Regions from separate parts of the Nocardiopsis oceanisediminis genome, predicted to be linked through region 2. Evidence: predicted binding sites of a transcription regulator. Region 2 holds the regulator's gene; the other holds the start of a gene.
The links. Region 2 encodes HrcA, which represses chaperone genes, less so after heat shock. Its sites were predicted from a motif close to TTGGCACTCTCNNNNNGAGAGTGCCAA; they were not measured.
Positions count from the first base shown of each region.

Region 1: groL (chaperonin GroEL) is a predicted target of HrcA. The motif match lies at 4,741-4,767, and genes of this name have one in related genera.

Region 1 covers NZ_JAFMZJ010000001.1:1,129,175-1,136,473, reverse strand. The annotation lists gene J0910_RS05210 (septum formation family protein) at 1-572, opposite strand, end outside; gene J0910_RS05205 (phospholipid scramblase-related protein) at 766-1,404, opposite strand; gene J0910_RS05200 (TetR/AcrR family transcriptional regulator) at 1,554-2,126, opposite strand; gene J0910_RS05195 (dihydrofolate reductase family protein) at 2,236-2,811, shown strand; gene groL (chaperonin GroEL) at 2,946-4,577, opposite strand; gene J0910_RS05185 (MoaD/ThiS family protein) at 4,903-5,181, opposite strand; gene thrC (threonine synthase) at 5,266-6,531, opposite strand; SAM riboswitch class I at 6,545-6,685, opposite strand; gene J0910_RS05175 (alpha,alpha-trehalose-phosphate synthase (UDP-forming)) at 6,994-7,299, shown strand, end outside.
Region 2 covers NZ_JAFMZJ010000001.1:5,375,961-5,383,259, forward strand. The annotation lists gene J0910_RS23475 (hypothetical protein) at 1-566, shown strand, start outside; gene J0910_RS23480 (16S rRNA (uracil(1498)-N(3))-methyltransferase) at 721-1,467, opposite strand; gene dnaJ (molecular chaperone DnaJ) at 1,606-2,748, opposite strand; gene hrcA (heat-inducible transcriptional repressor HrcA) at 2,752-3,765, opposite strand; gene J0910_RS23495 (hypothetical protein) at 3,930-4,556, shown strand; gene J0910_RS23500 (DUF3097 domain-containing protein) at 4,635-5,441, shown strand; gene J0910_RS23505 (DUF4870 domain-containing protein) at 5,534-6,223, shown strand; gene J0910_RS23510 (DUF4870 domain-containing protein) at 6,291-6,872, shown strand; gene hemW (radical SAM family heme chaperone HemW) at 6,927-7,299, opposite strand, start outside.

The DNA of each region.
Region 1 (7,299 bases), 4.2 Mb from region 2:
CCGGCGAGGCTGCCGGTGGTCTGGCCGGACGGGTCGGAGACCACGCAGGAGATCTCGCGGTCGAAGGCGTCGAACGCGTCCTGGGTCGGGGTGTAGTAGCTGAACTGGTAGATCGACTGGTCGATCGGGACGCCGATGAAGGTGGAGAACTCGGTCTCGCAGAACTCCTGCGCCTCCTGGGCCATGCCGTCCTCGCCCGGCCAGGTGGTGGCGCCGGAGGTGGTGGAGGCGTAGACCTCGGAGTCGTGCGGGGAGGAGCACTCGGTCAGCGGCACCTCGCTGACCTCGCCGACGATGCTCTCGTCGTTGAGGCAGTCGCCGACGGAGATGTCGAAGGCGGCGACGTCCTCCTCCGCGGCGGGCACGTCGGTGGCGGGGTCGCTCGGCGCGTCGGCCGGGGTGTCGCTCGCGGGGGGCGGGGCGTCGGAGGCGCCCTGGGACTCCTGCTGCGCCTGCTGGATGCCGCTGATCAGCGCGCCGCAGCCGGAGCTCATGGTGACGGCGCCGATGAGGGCGGCGCCCAGCAGCGCCTTCTTGGCCAGTGGGGCGATGGCGGTGGTGTCGAGGGACATCGGGGGTGGCTCCGTTTTCACAGATCGGGGATGTGGCCGGGAGGTCTGCCGAACCCGGCGAATATAACTCTCAAATCCGACAAATCGGATTCTTTTTGCTGTTCTGGGCCGCGGTTCCCGCGGGGACGGGAACCGGCCGCCCGCGCGGGGCGCCGCGCACGACCGGAGCGGTCTCCGGGCCCGGCCGGGCCCGCTACTTCCCTTCGGCGAGGACCAGGTCGACCGTGATGCCCGCGGCCAGGACCAGGGTCCGCAGCGGCTCGGGCAGGCCGGGATAGCGCCGCCACAGCACGTAGCTGTCCGCCGCGGTGAAGAACTCCCCCAGGTCGGGGACGCTGCGATCGACCTTCGCGACCTCGTGGCCGCTCGCGTCGTCGATCCGGAAGCGGAACCCCCAGAAGTCCCCGTTGAGCGTCCCGACCTGGCGCTTCCATCCGTCCAGCAGCCGGAAGCCCGCCTTGAACAGCCGGAAGTCCTGGTCGATGTAGCCCACGGGGGTCCCGTCGGCCAGCATGATGCTCGTCGACGCCGTCCACAGCGACCACTGCTTGTGGATCCGCAGCCGCGGGCGCCGGTAGGCGTCGTTCACCACCAGCTTGCGCGCGAAGCCCGAGGTGTTCTCGGCGAGGAAGCGGAGCGCCCGCATACCGCCGTCGAGCCCCTCTTCGCAGACGTGCGCGACGTGCCGGCCGCGGGCGTCGTAGCAGTGGTACTCCGACTCATCGACGAAGAAGCGCTTGGGCTGCTTCACGATGATCGGAACGGTGTCGAAAAGGTCCTCCACGTCGGCTTTGGACGCCCCCACCCCCGACCGGGTTCCCAGATTTCTCATTTTCCCCTCGAACATCTGGGAGATCTCCCAGGACCCCGGAGCACACCCGCGCTGAACCGGGGTCTCCCCCTCTCGGCCCCGGGGCCGGCGCGGAGGAGGCGCGGGCCCCGGGGCCGGCGCGGAGGAGGCGCGGGCCCCGGCGGCGGCGCTCAGGGGACCAGGCGGTCCACCATCAGGCCGATCAGCTCGTCCGGGTCCCGCTCGCCGTCCAGCACCCCGGGCAGCGTGAGCACTTCGGCGACCAGCCCGTTGACGGCGAGGTAGAGCAGCACCACCTCGGTCCGCCCGCCGGGCATCCCGGACCCGGCGTGCCCGGCGGCGTTGGCCTCCAGGTCCTCGCGGATCCGCTCGGTGAGCGTGGCGCGCAGCTCCGGCCGCCGGGTCGCCTCCAGGCGCAGCTCCAGCAGGGCCAGGTAGACGGTGCGGTTCTCCGCCATCCGGCCGACGATCCAGCGCATCAGCTCCGCCAGGTGCTCCTTGGTGGGTGCGCCGCTCAGCGCCTCGGCGGCCTGCTCGGGGTCGGGGGTCAGCCGCACGTAGATGTGCGCGCCGGCCTGGTTGAGCAGGTCGTCGCGGCCGGCGAAGTAGTTCGACGCGGTGCCGGCCGGGACGCCGGCCTCCGCGTCGACCGCGCGGAAGGTCAGCCCGCGCGCGCCCTGCCCGGCGAGCACCCGGAGCGCGGCGTCGAGCAGCTCTGCCCGGCGGCGGGGGTTCTTGGCCATGTTCGGGGTCCTCCTCGGAGACGGGTTGCAACCACTACACACGAAGTACTATAACTGAAGTGATTCGGGGCCGCCCCGACACCGCGCCCGTTCCGGCCTGGAGGTCCCCATGCGTGAACTCACCTACTTCGTCGCCGTCTCCGTGGACGGCTACATCTGCGCGCCGGACGGCTCGTTCGACGCCTTCCCGCACGCCGAGGACACCGCCGCGTTCCACTTCGCCGAGTACCCGGAGCTGATCCCGGCGGGCGTCCGCGAGCGGTACGGGCTCGAACTCGGCCCCAACCGCCGCTTCGACACCATGGTCCAGGGCCACGGCTCCTACCGGGTCGCCCTGGACGAGGGCGTCACCCGCCCCTATGCGCACATGCGCGAGTACGTCCTGTCCGCCTCCCGGACCAGCCCGGACCCGGCGGTGCACTTCATCTCCGGCGACCCGGTGGAGGCGGTCCGCGGGCTCAAGGCGGAGGACGGGGAGCTGGGCATCTGCCTGGTCGGCGGGGCCAAGGCCGCCGCGGCGCTGCTGCCCGAGATCGACGCGCTGTTCATCAAGCGCTACCCGGTGCTGCTCGGCGCGGGCAAGCCGCTGTTCGACGGGGCCGGCCACGCCCCCGCCCGGTTCGAGCCGGTCTCCCGGCACGTCTTCGACAGCGGCGCCGACTACACCCTGTACCGCCGGGCCTGATCCCGGCGGCCTCCCCGGGGCGGCGCGCCCTCGGGGAGGCCGCCGGACACGACGGAGGGCGGCCCCCCGTTTCGGGGACCGCCCTCGCTGTCGCGGGTGCTGCTACCGCGTACCCGGTGAGACCGGACGGGGACTTAGAAGTCCATGCCGCCCATGCCGCCCGTCGGGTCGGCGCCGCCGGCGGCGGCCTTCTCCGGCTTGTCCGCGATGACCGCCTCGGTGGTCAGGAACAGGCCCGCGATGGACGCGGCGTTCTGCAGCGCGGAACGGGTGACCTTGGTCGGGTCGATGACGCCGTCCTTGAACAGGTCGGTGTACTCGCCGGTGGCGGCGTTCAGGCCGACACCCGCCTCGAGGCCCTTGACCTTCTCGGCCACGACCCCGCCCTCAAGGCCGGAGTTGACCGCGATCTGCTTCAGCGGCTCCTCGATGGCGCGGCGCACGATGTCGGCGCCGATGGCCTCGTCGCCGGAGAGCTCCAGCTTCTCGAAGGCCGGGACGCCCGCCTGCAGCAGCGCGACGCCGCCGCCGGGCAGGATGCCCTCCTCGACGGCCGCCTTGGCGTTGCGGACGGCGTCCTCGATGCGGTGCTTGCGCTCCTTGAGCTCCACCTCGGTGGCGGCACCGGCCTTGATGACCGCGACGCCGCCGGCCAGGCGGGCGAGGCGCTCCTGGAGCTTCTCGCGGTCGTAGTCGGAGTCGGTGCGCTCGATCTCGGAGCGGATCTCGTTGACCCGGCCCTGGATCGCGGTGGCGTCGCCGGCGCCGTCGACGATGGTGGTCTCGTCCTTGGTGACGACGACCTTGCGGGCGCGGCCGAGCATGTCCAGCTCGGTGTTCTCCAGCTTGAGGCCCACCTCTTCGGTGATGACCTGGCCGCCGGTGAGGACCGCGATGTCGCCCAGCTGCGCCTTGCGGCGGTCGCCGAAGCCCGGGGCCTTGACCGCGACGGACTTGAAGGTGCCGCGGATCTTGTTGACGACCAGCGTCTGCAGGGCGCCGCCCTCGACGTCCTCGGCGATGACCATCAGCGGACGGCCGGCCTGCAGGACCTTCTCCACAACGGGGAGGAACTCGTTGTTGTTGGAGATCTTGGAGTTGACGATGAGGATGTAGGGGTCCTCGAGGACCGTCTCCATCCGCTCCAGGTCGGTGGCGAAGTAGGGCGAGATGTAGCCCTTGTCGAAGCGCATGCCCTCGGCGAGCTCCAGCTCGAGCCCGAAGGTCTGCCCCTCCTCGACGGTGATGACGCCTTCCTTGCCGACCTTGTCCATGGCCTCGGCGATGGCCTCGCCGATCTGGGTGTCGCCGGCGGAGATGGAGGCGGTGGAGGCGATCTGCTCCTTGGTCTCGATCTCCTTGGAGAGCTTGGCCAGCTCCTCGCTGATGCGGGAGACGGCGGCCTCGATGCCGCGCTTCAGACCGACCGGGTTGGCACCCGCGGCGACGTTGCGCAGGCCCTCGCGCACCAGGGCCTGGGCCAGCACGGTGGCGGTGGTGGTGCCGTCACCGGCGACGTCGTCGGTCTTCTTCGCGACCTCCTTGACGAGCTCGGCGCCGATCTTCTCGTACGGCTCCTCGAGCTCGATCTCCTTGGCGATGGAGACACCGTCGTTGGTGATCGTGGGGGCGCCCCACTTCTTCTCCAGGACGACGTTGCGGCCCTTCGGGCCGAGCGTCACCTTGACGGCGTCAGCGAGCGTGTTCATGCCGCGCTCGAGGCCGCGACGGGCTTCCTCGTCGAACGCGATCAGTTTGGCTGCCATAGACTTCCTGTCCTCCCGGGACGGGCTGATACGCGAAGGAACGAGCCGACGCCCGCGACGGACGACCGCGGTCCCGACGGCGTTCCGGTGCCGGCGGCCGCAGCCTCATCGTCTCGATCCCGAGTTAGCACTCCAGGTCTCGGAGTGCTAACGACTCCCCTTTTTAGCACTCGACCCCTGCGAGTGCAAACGCCTTGCGGAGGTTTCTCCCGGCGGTTACCCGCAGGTCAACCAGGTTGCGGCCGGTCCCGGCCGAGGTCCGGGAAACACGAACGCCGCACCCGGTTCGCACCGGATGCGGCGGTCGGAAGAGGCTCGGCCGGGGTCAGCAGCCGCCCGCCACGGCGGGGATGATCGACACCTCGGTGCCGTCGGCGGTGGCGGTCTCCAGGCCCTCGGCGAACCGGACGTCCTCGTCGCCGACGTAGACGTTGACGAACCGGCGCAGCTTGCCGGAGTCGTCGACGATCCGGGCCCGGATGCCCGGGTGGTCGGCGTCCAGGCTGTTCAGGACCTCGTTGAGGGTGGCCCCCTCGGCGGTCACCTGGGCCGCGCCCTTGGTGTAGGTGCGCAGGATGGTGGGGACTCGGACACTGACGCTCATGGCTGTGGGTTCTCCTTGTCGCGCGGGGCCGCCCGGACGGAGGCGTTCGGGAAAGGCACCAGGTTTCCGGGGGGCGGGCTCGGCCTAGAGCAGGCCGGCCTCCTTGAAGGCGTCCAGGGACGGCCGGATGGTGGCGGTGACGCCGGAGTCCACCGCGTTCAGCGTCTTCAGGCCGTCACCGGTGTTCAGCACCACCGTCTCGGCCTGCGGGTCGAGCACGCCCTCGGCCAGCAGCCTGCGCAGCACGCCCGTGGTGACGCCGCCCGCGGTCTCGGCGAAGATCCCCTCGGTGCGGGCGAGCAGCTTGATCGAGTCGACCACCTCGGCGTCGCTGACGTGCGCGACCGCGCCGCCGGTGCGCCGGCACACGTCGAGCACGTAGGGGCCGTCCGCCGGGTTGCCGATCGCCAGCGACTTGGCGATGGTGTCCGGCTTGACCGGCTGGATCACGTCGTGGCCCTGCTCGAAGGCGCGGGCGACCGGGGAGCACCCGGTGGCCTGGGCGCCGAAGACCTTGTACGGGCGGTCCTCCACCAGGCCCAGCCTGATCAGCTCCTGGAAGCCCTTGTCGATCTTGGTGAGCTGGGAGCCGGACGCGATCGGCACCACGATCTGCTCGGGCAGCCGCCAGCCGAGCTGCTCGGCGATCTCGTAGGCCAGCGTCTTGGAGCCCTCGCCGTAGTAGGGGCGCAGGTTGACGTTGACGAAGCCCCAGTCCTCGCCGGCCGGGTCGCCGATGAGCTCGGAGCAGAACCGGTTCACGTCGTCGTAGTTGCCGTCCAGGGCGACGACCTTGCCGCCGTAGACCGCGGCCATCACGACCTTGCCCTCTTCCAGGCCGGCCGGGATGAACACGCAGGACTCGAAGCCCGCGCGGGCGGCCGCGGCGCCCACCGCGCCGGCCAGGTTGCCGGTGGAGGAGCAGGACAGGGTGCGGAACCCGAAGGTGCGGGCGGCCTCGACGGCGATGGCCACCACCCGGTCCTTGAAGGAGTGGGTGGGGTTGCCGGAGTCGTCCTTGACGTGCAGCGAGCGCAGGCCCAGCTCGGCGGCGAGGCGGTCGGCGCGGACCAGCGGGGTCAGGCCGGGCTTCATGTTGGGCAGCTCGTCCACGTCGGCCGGGACGGGCAGCAGGGGGGCGTAGCGCCAGATGTTCAGCGGCCCGGCCTCGATCTGCTCGCGGGTGACCGCGCCGTGGTCGTAGGCGACCTCCAGCGGGCCGAAACAGAATTCGCAGGCGAACTTCGGGCCGAGGTCGTAGCGCTCGCCGCACTCCCGGCAGGACAGCGCGGCGGCGGGGCCGAAGGGCCGGGCGGAGGTGGCGGCGGGTTCGGTGGCGGCAATCGCCATGGCGAGGCGTCTCCCCTCATCTTCCCTGGCGACCGATCTGGCCCCAGGCCGGAGTTGGCACCTGCCCCGGCCGCCTCGCCTGGTTACGAGCGCACGCACCGAGATGGTTGCCGGGGCTTCGCAGGGCCGGTCCCTCCACCCCTCTGGATGAGCAATATGAAGTTGTCGGCGGATCCCGGACCGCGTCCGTTTTGTCCACGCTTCCGGTTGGGAATCCGATCGCCACTGTAACGGACGGCGCGGCCGCCTTTCCAGACCGAGTGACCCGGATTACACCGATGGCGGATGTCACAGGCGCCCGGGGCGGCCGTGACCGGTGGGGGGTTTGCGGCCGCCCGCGCAGGGCGAAACCCTTAAGACCACGCGGGGGCGGACCCCGCGCGTGGTTCGGCGCTTCCCGCGCTCAGCGGCCGCGCCAGGGCGCGCTCCTGACCGACCACACGGCGAGAGGTGAACGAACAGGTGGACAAGGCGCAGATCCTCGTCGCTTCCAACCGGGGCCCGGTGTCCTTCTCGATCGGCGCGGACGGCTCGCTGGGCCACCGCCGCGGCGGCGGCGGGCTGGTCTCCGGGCTCAGCTCCGCCGCCGAGGGCACCGACACGCTGTGGGTGTGCGCGGCGCTCTCCGACGCCGACCGCAAGGCCGCCGCCGAGTCCGGCGACGGCCGCATCGACCGCGTCGCCGACCTGGGCGGCATGCGCGTCACCATGCTCGACATCCCGCAGGACGTGTTCGACAACGCCTACACCGGGATCGCCAACTCGACG
Region 2 (7,299 bases):
CGGCGATCGCCGGGACCGTGCTGATGGGCACCCCGCAGTTCCGCGACCAGCTGCTGCCCGCCTCCTTCGACACCCGTGCCGAGCAGGACCAGGAGGGCCCCCGCGACCTGGCCGTCTCCGAGCACGAGGCCAACGACGACACCCGGCCGGAGTCCGACCGCGAGTCGCCCGGCGCCGAGGACCCGGCCGACCGCGGGGAGGAGGACCGCCCCGGCGGCTCCGAGGACCCCTCCGAGGGTGAGTCCGGCGGCGCCTCGATCGCCTGTGTGACGCCCGAGCCGGACGGCACCGAGCCGTCCCCGTCGGCCTCCTCCCGGGACGGCGCCGAACAGGACCGGTCCACCCCGGAGGCCCCGGCGTGCGACCCGGAGGAGGGCTCCGGCGGCACCGACGGCGGGGGCGACGGCCACCCCGGCGAGAACCCCGACCCCGGCGGTGACGACGGCGGCGGAGACGGCGGCGGGAACCCCGAGCCCGGCGACGGCGGGGACGACGGCTCCCCCTCCCCCGACCCGGGCGGCGGCAAGCCCGACCCCGGCACCCCGCCGGACGTCCCGGTGGAGTAGCCCCGGACGGCCCCGCCTCCGTCCCCGGTGCCCGGAGCGGGCGCCCCGGGCACCGGGGAACCCCGGCGGGAGGCCCTGCTCCGGCCGGAGCGGCCGCCTGGGCCGGGGAGAGGCCTGCGGGCGGGAAGCCCGCCCCTCTGTCAGCGCCCCGGTCTCACCAGCGGCCGCAGCGGGACTGGAGGACCGAGAGGGCCGCGACGCCCGCGGTGGAGGTGCGCAGCACCGTGGGGCCGAGCAGCACGCGCACCGCGCCCGCCGCGTCGAAGGCGGACAGCTCGTCCGGGGAGACGCCGCCCTCGGGGCCGACGACCAGCACGGCCCCGCCCCCGGGGCCGGAGAGCCCGTCCGGGAGCGGCAGCGCGGAGAGCCGCTCGGCCGCCTCCTCGTGCAGGACCGCGCCGAGCGCGGCGCCGCCGAGCAGTTCGGCCACCCGGGCGGTGCCGGCCGGCGCGGTGACCTCCGGGACCCGGCTGCGGCGGGACTGCTTGGCCGCCTCCCGGGCCGCGGCGCGCCACTTGGCCAGGGCCTTCTCCGCGCGCTCCGGCTTCCACCGGGTCACGCAGCGCTCCGCCGCCCAGGGCACGATCCGGTCCACCCCGGCCTCGGTCATCATCTCCACCGCGAGCTCGCCCCGGTCGCCCTTGGGCAGCGCCTGCACCACGGTGATGCGCGGCGCCGGCTCGGGGTCGGTCCCCCGCTCCAGCACCTCGCAGACCACGGTGTCCTTGCCGACCTCGGCGACCGTGCACCGGGCCCGGGTGCCGGCCCCGTCCACCAGGTGCACGGTCTCGCCGACGGAGATCCGCCGGACCGTGGCCGCGTGCCGCCCCTCCGGGCCGCGCAGTACCGCCCGCGCGCCGTCGAGCGCACCTTCCTCGGCGAGGAAGACCGGAGCCGTCATCGTGTCGGGAACCTCCGTGCCGGTCCCGGGCGGAGCCGGGAGGAGATGGGAAGCGGGATGGGGGGAGCGGGGCGCCGGAGACGCCGAGGGGACCCGCCCGGCCTCGGGCCGGGGGATCCCCTGGGTTCCGGCGCCGGCTCAGCGGGCGCCGAAGGCGTCCCGCAGCCGGGAGAACAGGCCGCCGTGGCCCGGGCTGAACTTGCCCGGGGGCTTGTCCTCGCCGCGCAGCTCGGCGAACTTGCGGAGCAGGGCCTCCTGCTCCTCGTCCAGGCGGGCCGGGGTCTCCACGTCCACCTGGATCATCAGGTCGCCGCGGCCGCCGCCGTTGAGGTGCTTGACGCCCTTGTCCGCCAGCGTGATGACGTGCCCGGAGCCGGTGCCCGGCCGGAGGTCGATCTCCTCCGTGCCGTCCAGCGTCTCGAAGGTGAAGGAGGCGCCCAGCGCGGCGGCGGTCATCGGCACCGTGATGGTGCAGTGCAAGTCGTCGCCGCGGCGCTCGAAGACCGGGTGCGGTCGCTGGACGATCTCCAGGAAGATGTCGCCCCGCGGGCCGCCGTTGGGGCCGATCTCGCCCTCGCCGGCCAGCTGGATCTGGGTGCCGTCCTCGACGCCGGCCGGGATCTCCACATTGCGGGTGACCCGCTCGCGGATCCGGCCCTCGCCGGCGCAGTCGGCGCAGGGGTCGGTGATGACCGTGCCCATCCCGCTGCACTGCGGGCACGGCCGGGAGGTGCGGACCCTCCCGAGGAACGACTCCTGCTCCTGGATGATCTCGCCGTGCCCGTGGCACATGCCGCAGCTGGTGCGGGAGGTGCCGGCGGCGGTCCCCTCGCCCTGGCAGGTGCCGCAGAGCACCGCGGTGGGGAAGGCGATGTCCTTGGCCACGCCGAACGCGGCCTCGGCCAGGTCCAGTTCGATGCGGATCTTGATGCTGCGGCCGCGCCGCATCCGCTCCCGGGGGCTGCGCCGCGCGCGGGCCTGGCCGCCGAAGAAGGCGTTCATGATGTCGTCGAAGGGGGAGCCCGCGGCGCCGAAGCCGCCCGGTCCGAACCCTCCGCCGCCGGGCGCGAACGGGTCGGCGCCCAGGTCGAACATGCGGCGCTTCTCGTCGTCGGAGAGGACCTCGTAGGCCTGGGTCACCTCCTTGAAGCGCTCCTGGGTCTCAGGGTCCGGGTTCACGTCCGGATGCAGCTCCCGGGCGAGCCTGCGGTACGCCTTCTTGATCTCGTCCTTGGACGCGTCCCGGCGCACGCCGAGGATCTCGTAATAGTCTCTAGCCACTTACTACTGCCCCGCTAGTATCGAGCCGACGTACCGAGCCACCGCGCGTACCGCTCCCATCGTTCCCGGATAGTCCATTCGTGTCGGTCCCACGACGCCGAGCTTGGCCAGTGTCTGGTCGCCCACTCCGTAGCCGGCGGACACGATGGAGGTGCTTCTCAGGCTCTCATGGGAGTTCTCCGCACCGATGCGTACCGTGAGCATGGAGGGATCGCCCGCCTCCCCCAGCAAACGGATGAGGACCACGTTTTCTTCCAGCGCTTCGAGTACGTCCCGCAGGCTAGCGGAGAATCCCATGCCCGCGAGATTGGCGGTGCCGCTCATCACCACCTTCTCCTCGTGCCGCTCGACCAGGCTCTCCAGCAGGACCGACAGCACCGACGCCGCGAGCGGGCGATCCTGCGGATCGAGGGTCTCGGGCAGGTCGGCCACCGCGTCGGGGACCTCGTTCAGCCACTTGCCGGCCAGGGCCTGGTTGAGCGAGCGCCTCAGGTGCTCGACGGAGCCCTCGGAGACCCGGTCGAGACCGTCGATGACCCGCTGCTCGACCCTGCCGGTGTTGGTGATGAGGACCATCATGACCCGCTGCGGGCCGAGCGGAACCAGCTCCACGTGCTGCACCGACGACCTGGTGAGCGAGGGGTACTGCACGATCGCCACCTGCCGGGTGAGCTGCGCGAGCAGCCGCACCGTGCGGGCGACGATCTCGTCCAGGTCGACGGCCCCGCCGAGGAAGGTCTCGATCGCCCGGCGCTCGGGCGAGGACAGCGGCTTGACCGTGGACAGCCGGTCCACGAAGAGGCGGTAGCCCTTGTCCGTGGGGATCCGGCCGGCGCTGGTGTGCGGCTGGGCGATGTACCCCTCCTCCTCCAGCGCGACCATGTCGTTGCGGATGGTGGCCGGGGATACCCCCAGTGAGTGCCTATCGGCCAGCGCCTTCGATCCGACGGGCTCGTCCGTGGAGACGAAGTCCTCGACGATGGCGCGCAGGACCGCGAGCTTCCGGTCGTTCAGCACGCACTCACCTCCTGGCACTCCGTGGTCTTAAGTGCTAATTCTATGCCGCTTGGCAAAGCGGCCCTTGTCAAGCTCCTGGCCGGGCGTTGCCAGGGGCGGCCGGTACAGGCCGATCCGCTCTCCGGGTGTTGTACCTCACCGGGACGCGGCGGGATGATCCGGGCATGGTCCACCACCCCGCGGGAGGCCGTCCGACTCCGCCCCGGATCGACCCCTCCGAGCTCCGCCCCGGCCGCGCCCGGTACTGGATCGGCGGCGCCGCCATCGCGCTGGGCGGCATCGCCGGGCTGGTCGGGCTGGTGATCGGGGTCGTCATCGCCGCGCGGCCGCCGGACTTCGCCGGCCGGGCCGGACCGGGCGAGAGCACCTCCTTCGAGGTCGGCCCGGAGCAGGCCGGCTCCTCCTGGCCGCTCTACGCCGACGCCCCCGGCGCCGACCCCGCCTCCTGCTCGGTGGTCGACCCGGAGGGCGTCGACGTGCCGCTCGCCCCCTCGGCGGTGAGCCACAGCGTCCAGAACGGGGAGCAGTACTGGGAGAGCGTCGCGGCCTTCACCCCGCCCGACGCCGGCGCGTACACCCTGGGCTGCTCGGACGAGGCCGCGACCTACGCGGTCACCACGGGCGGCGGTGCCGCCGGGACCGGACCGGGCGTGCTGGGCGGCCTGGGCGCGGTGCTCCTGCTCCCGGTCGCCGGCCTGGCGGTCGGCCTGTTCCTCATCATCACCGCCCGCACCGGGCGCTCCCGGCACCGGCGGCGGCTGCTCGCCGAGCGCGGGCACCCGCCGTACTGACCCGGTTCGGGCTCCGCGGCCGCCCCCGGCACTACAATCCGGCGCGTGCCCAAGAGAAGCGACAGATACCGCGGCGACGTGCTCGCCGGCGACCCGCGGCGGCCCCGCAAGGGCGCCGTCGCCGAGGTCCCGCTGGAGGCCGGGCTGGTGCTGGAGACCGCCGACGAGGGGTTCTGCGGCGCCGTCACCGGCTGGGACAAGTCCACCGTCACCCTGGAGGACCGGCACGGCGCCACCCGCGTCTTCGACCTGGCCCCGGCGGCGTTCCTGCTGGACGGAGCGGTGGTGACCGCGGTCCGGCCCGCGGCCGCCGCCCCGTCCGGCCCGCTGCGGAGCGCCTCCGGCTCGATCGCGGTCCGCGGGGCGCGGGCCCGGGTCGCCCGGGAGAGCCGGATCTACGTCGAGGGCGCGCACGACGCCGAGCTGGTGGAGAAGGTCTGGGGCCACGACCTGCGCGTGGAGGGCGTGGCCGTGGAGTTCCTGGAGGGCGTGGACCGCCTGCCGGAGATCGTCGCCGAGTTCGCTCCGGGCCCGGAGCGCCGGCTCGGCGTCCTGGTCGACCACCTCGTCCCCGGCTCCAAGGAGAGCCGGATCGCGGAGCGGGTCTCCTCCCCCCACGTCCTAGTGACCGGCCACCCGTTCATCGACGTATGGCAGGCTGTGAAGCCGTCCGCGCTCGGCATCCGGGCCTGGCCCGAGGTGCCGCGGGGCGTCCCCTGGAAAGAGGGGGTGCTGCGGGCCCTGGGGAGCCGCGAGGAACCCGGGGAGGCGTGGCGGCGGATCCTGGGATCCGTGCGATCCTTCACCGACCTGGAACCAGAACTGCTCGGGCGCGTCGAAGAACTGATCGACTTCGTGACCGCGCCCCACGTGGTGGAAGATTAGGGGCCGGGACGGCGCAACCGCGCGGACGGCCCGCGGCGGCCGCGGGAACCGGCCCGGCCGCCGCCGATGGAAACGGCAAGCCAAGGGACGAGATGAGCGAGACCCCGCCCAACCAACCACAGCCCCAGCAGCCCCCGCAGGGGCCCGGGCCCGCCCAGGGCGGCGCGCCTGGACCGGGCACCGGCGGCCGGCCGGGGTACGCGCCGCCCCCGGCCCCGCAGCCCGGTCCGCAGCAGCCCGCCGGCCACCGGCCCCCCGGCGTCCCGCCGGGCTCGGGTCCGCAGCGGCCGCCGCACCCGCAGGGCGCCCCGGCCCCCCAGGGCGCACCGGGGTACGCCCCGCCGCCCGGTGCGCCCTACGGGGCTCCCCCGCAGGGGGCGCCGCTGCCGCCCCCGGGCGCGGCCCCGGCCCCCGGCGGCCCGGCGCCGTCCGCCGAGGACCCGGTGTGGGCGATGGTCGCCCACCTGTCCGGGTCCCTCGTGGCCTGCCTGGGCTGGGTGCCGCCGCTCGTCGTGTTCTCCAGCCGGAAGGACCGCTCCCCGTTCACCCGGCAGCACGCGGCCGAGGCGCTGAATTTCCAGCTCACCCTCTTGATCCCGTACGCGGTCTCGTGGATCGTCTACATCGTGCTGGCCCTGGTGGCACCGGAGGTCTCCTGGATCGGGTCCGTGCTGATCGCTCTGGTCTGGGCCCTGTCGATCGTGTTCGGGGTCCTCGCCGCCGTCCGCGCGAACAAGGGGGGTTGGTACCGCTATCCGGTGTCCCTGCGCCTGCTGAAGTGACCCGAGAAGGCGCGTACATCCCCCTTCCCCCGACCCGACCCGTTGTTGCTCCGAGGAGAAGCGAGCCATGTCCTACCCGCCTCAGCCCGGCCCCTACGGCGGCCAGCCCGGTTACGGCGCCCCCTCCGGCGGCCAGCCCGGCTACCCGCAGCAGCCGGGCCACCCCCCGCAGGGCTATCCGCAGCAGGGATACCCGCAGCAGGGCCAGCCCGGCTACCCCCAGCAGGGGTACCCGCAGCAGGGCGGCCAGCTGCCCCAGCCCTACCAGCAGCAGGGCGGCTACCAGCAGTACCAGCAGCAGGGCGGCGGCTACGGCCAGGGCCCCGGCCAGATGAGCCCCGACGAGCAGGGCACGGTGGCGCTGTGCCACATCGGCGGCGCGATCATCCCGCTGATCCCGATCATCATGTACTTCGTGAAGGGCGACGCCTCGCCGTTCGCCAAGCACCACCTCGGCCAGGCCGCCAACTTCCACCTGCTGATGGGGATCCTGCAGTTCATCAACGGGCTGCTGATGATCGTCCTGATCGGCATCCTCACCTGGATCATCACCCTGGTCGTCGCGATCATGCTGGGCGTCAAGGCGAACAACGCCGCCAAGCAGGGCGAGTGGTACAAGTACCCGATGGGCATCCCGATCGCGAAGTGACGGGCGGCTCCGCGGCGCCCGCACCGGGGCCGCCGCGGAGCCGCCGGTCCCGGCTCAGGTGAGGTCGCGGACCACCGCATCGGCCAGCAGGCGGCCGCGCCGGGTCAGTACGGCGCGGCCGTCGGCGTGTGCGGCGGCGTCCAGCAGCCCCTCGGCCACCGCCCGCTCGGCGGCGGCCCGCCCGGACCCGTCCAGCAGCTCCAGCGGGCAGCCCTCGGCGATCCGCAGCTCCAGCAGGATCCGCTCGAACCGCCGGTCCTCGGCGCCGAGCACCTCCCGGGCGTGCCCGGGCGAGGCGCCCGCGGCCAGCCGGGCCGCGTAGGCGGCCGGGTGCTTGACGTTCCACCACCGGGTCCCGCCGACGTGGCTGTGCGCGCCGGGGCCGACCCCCCACCAGTCCCCGCCGGTCCAGTAGAGCCGGTTGTGC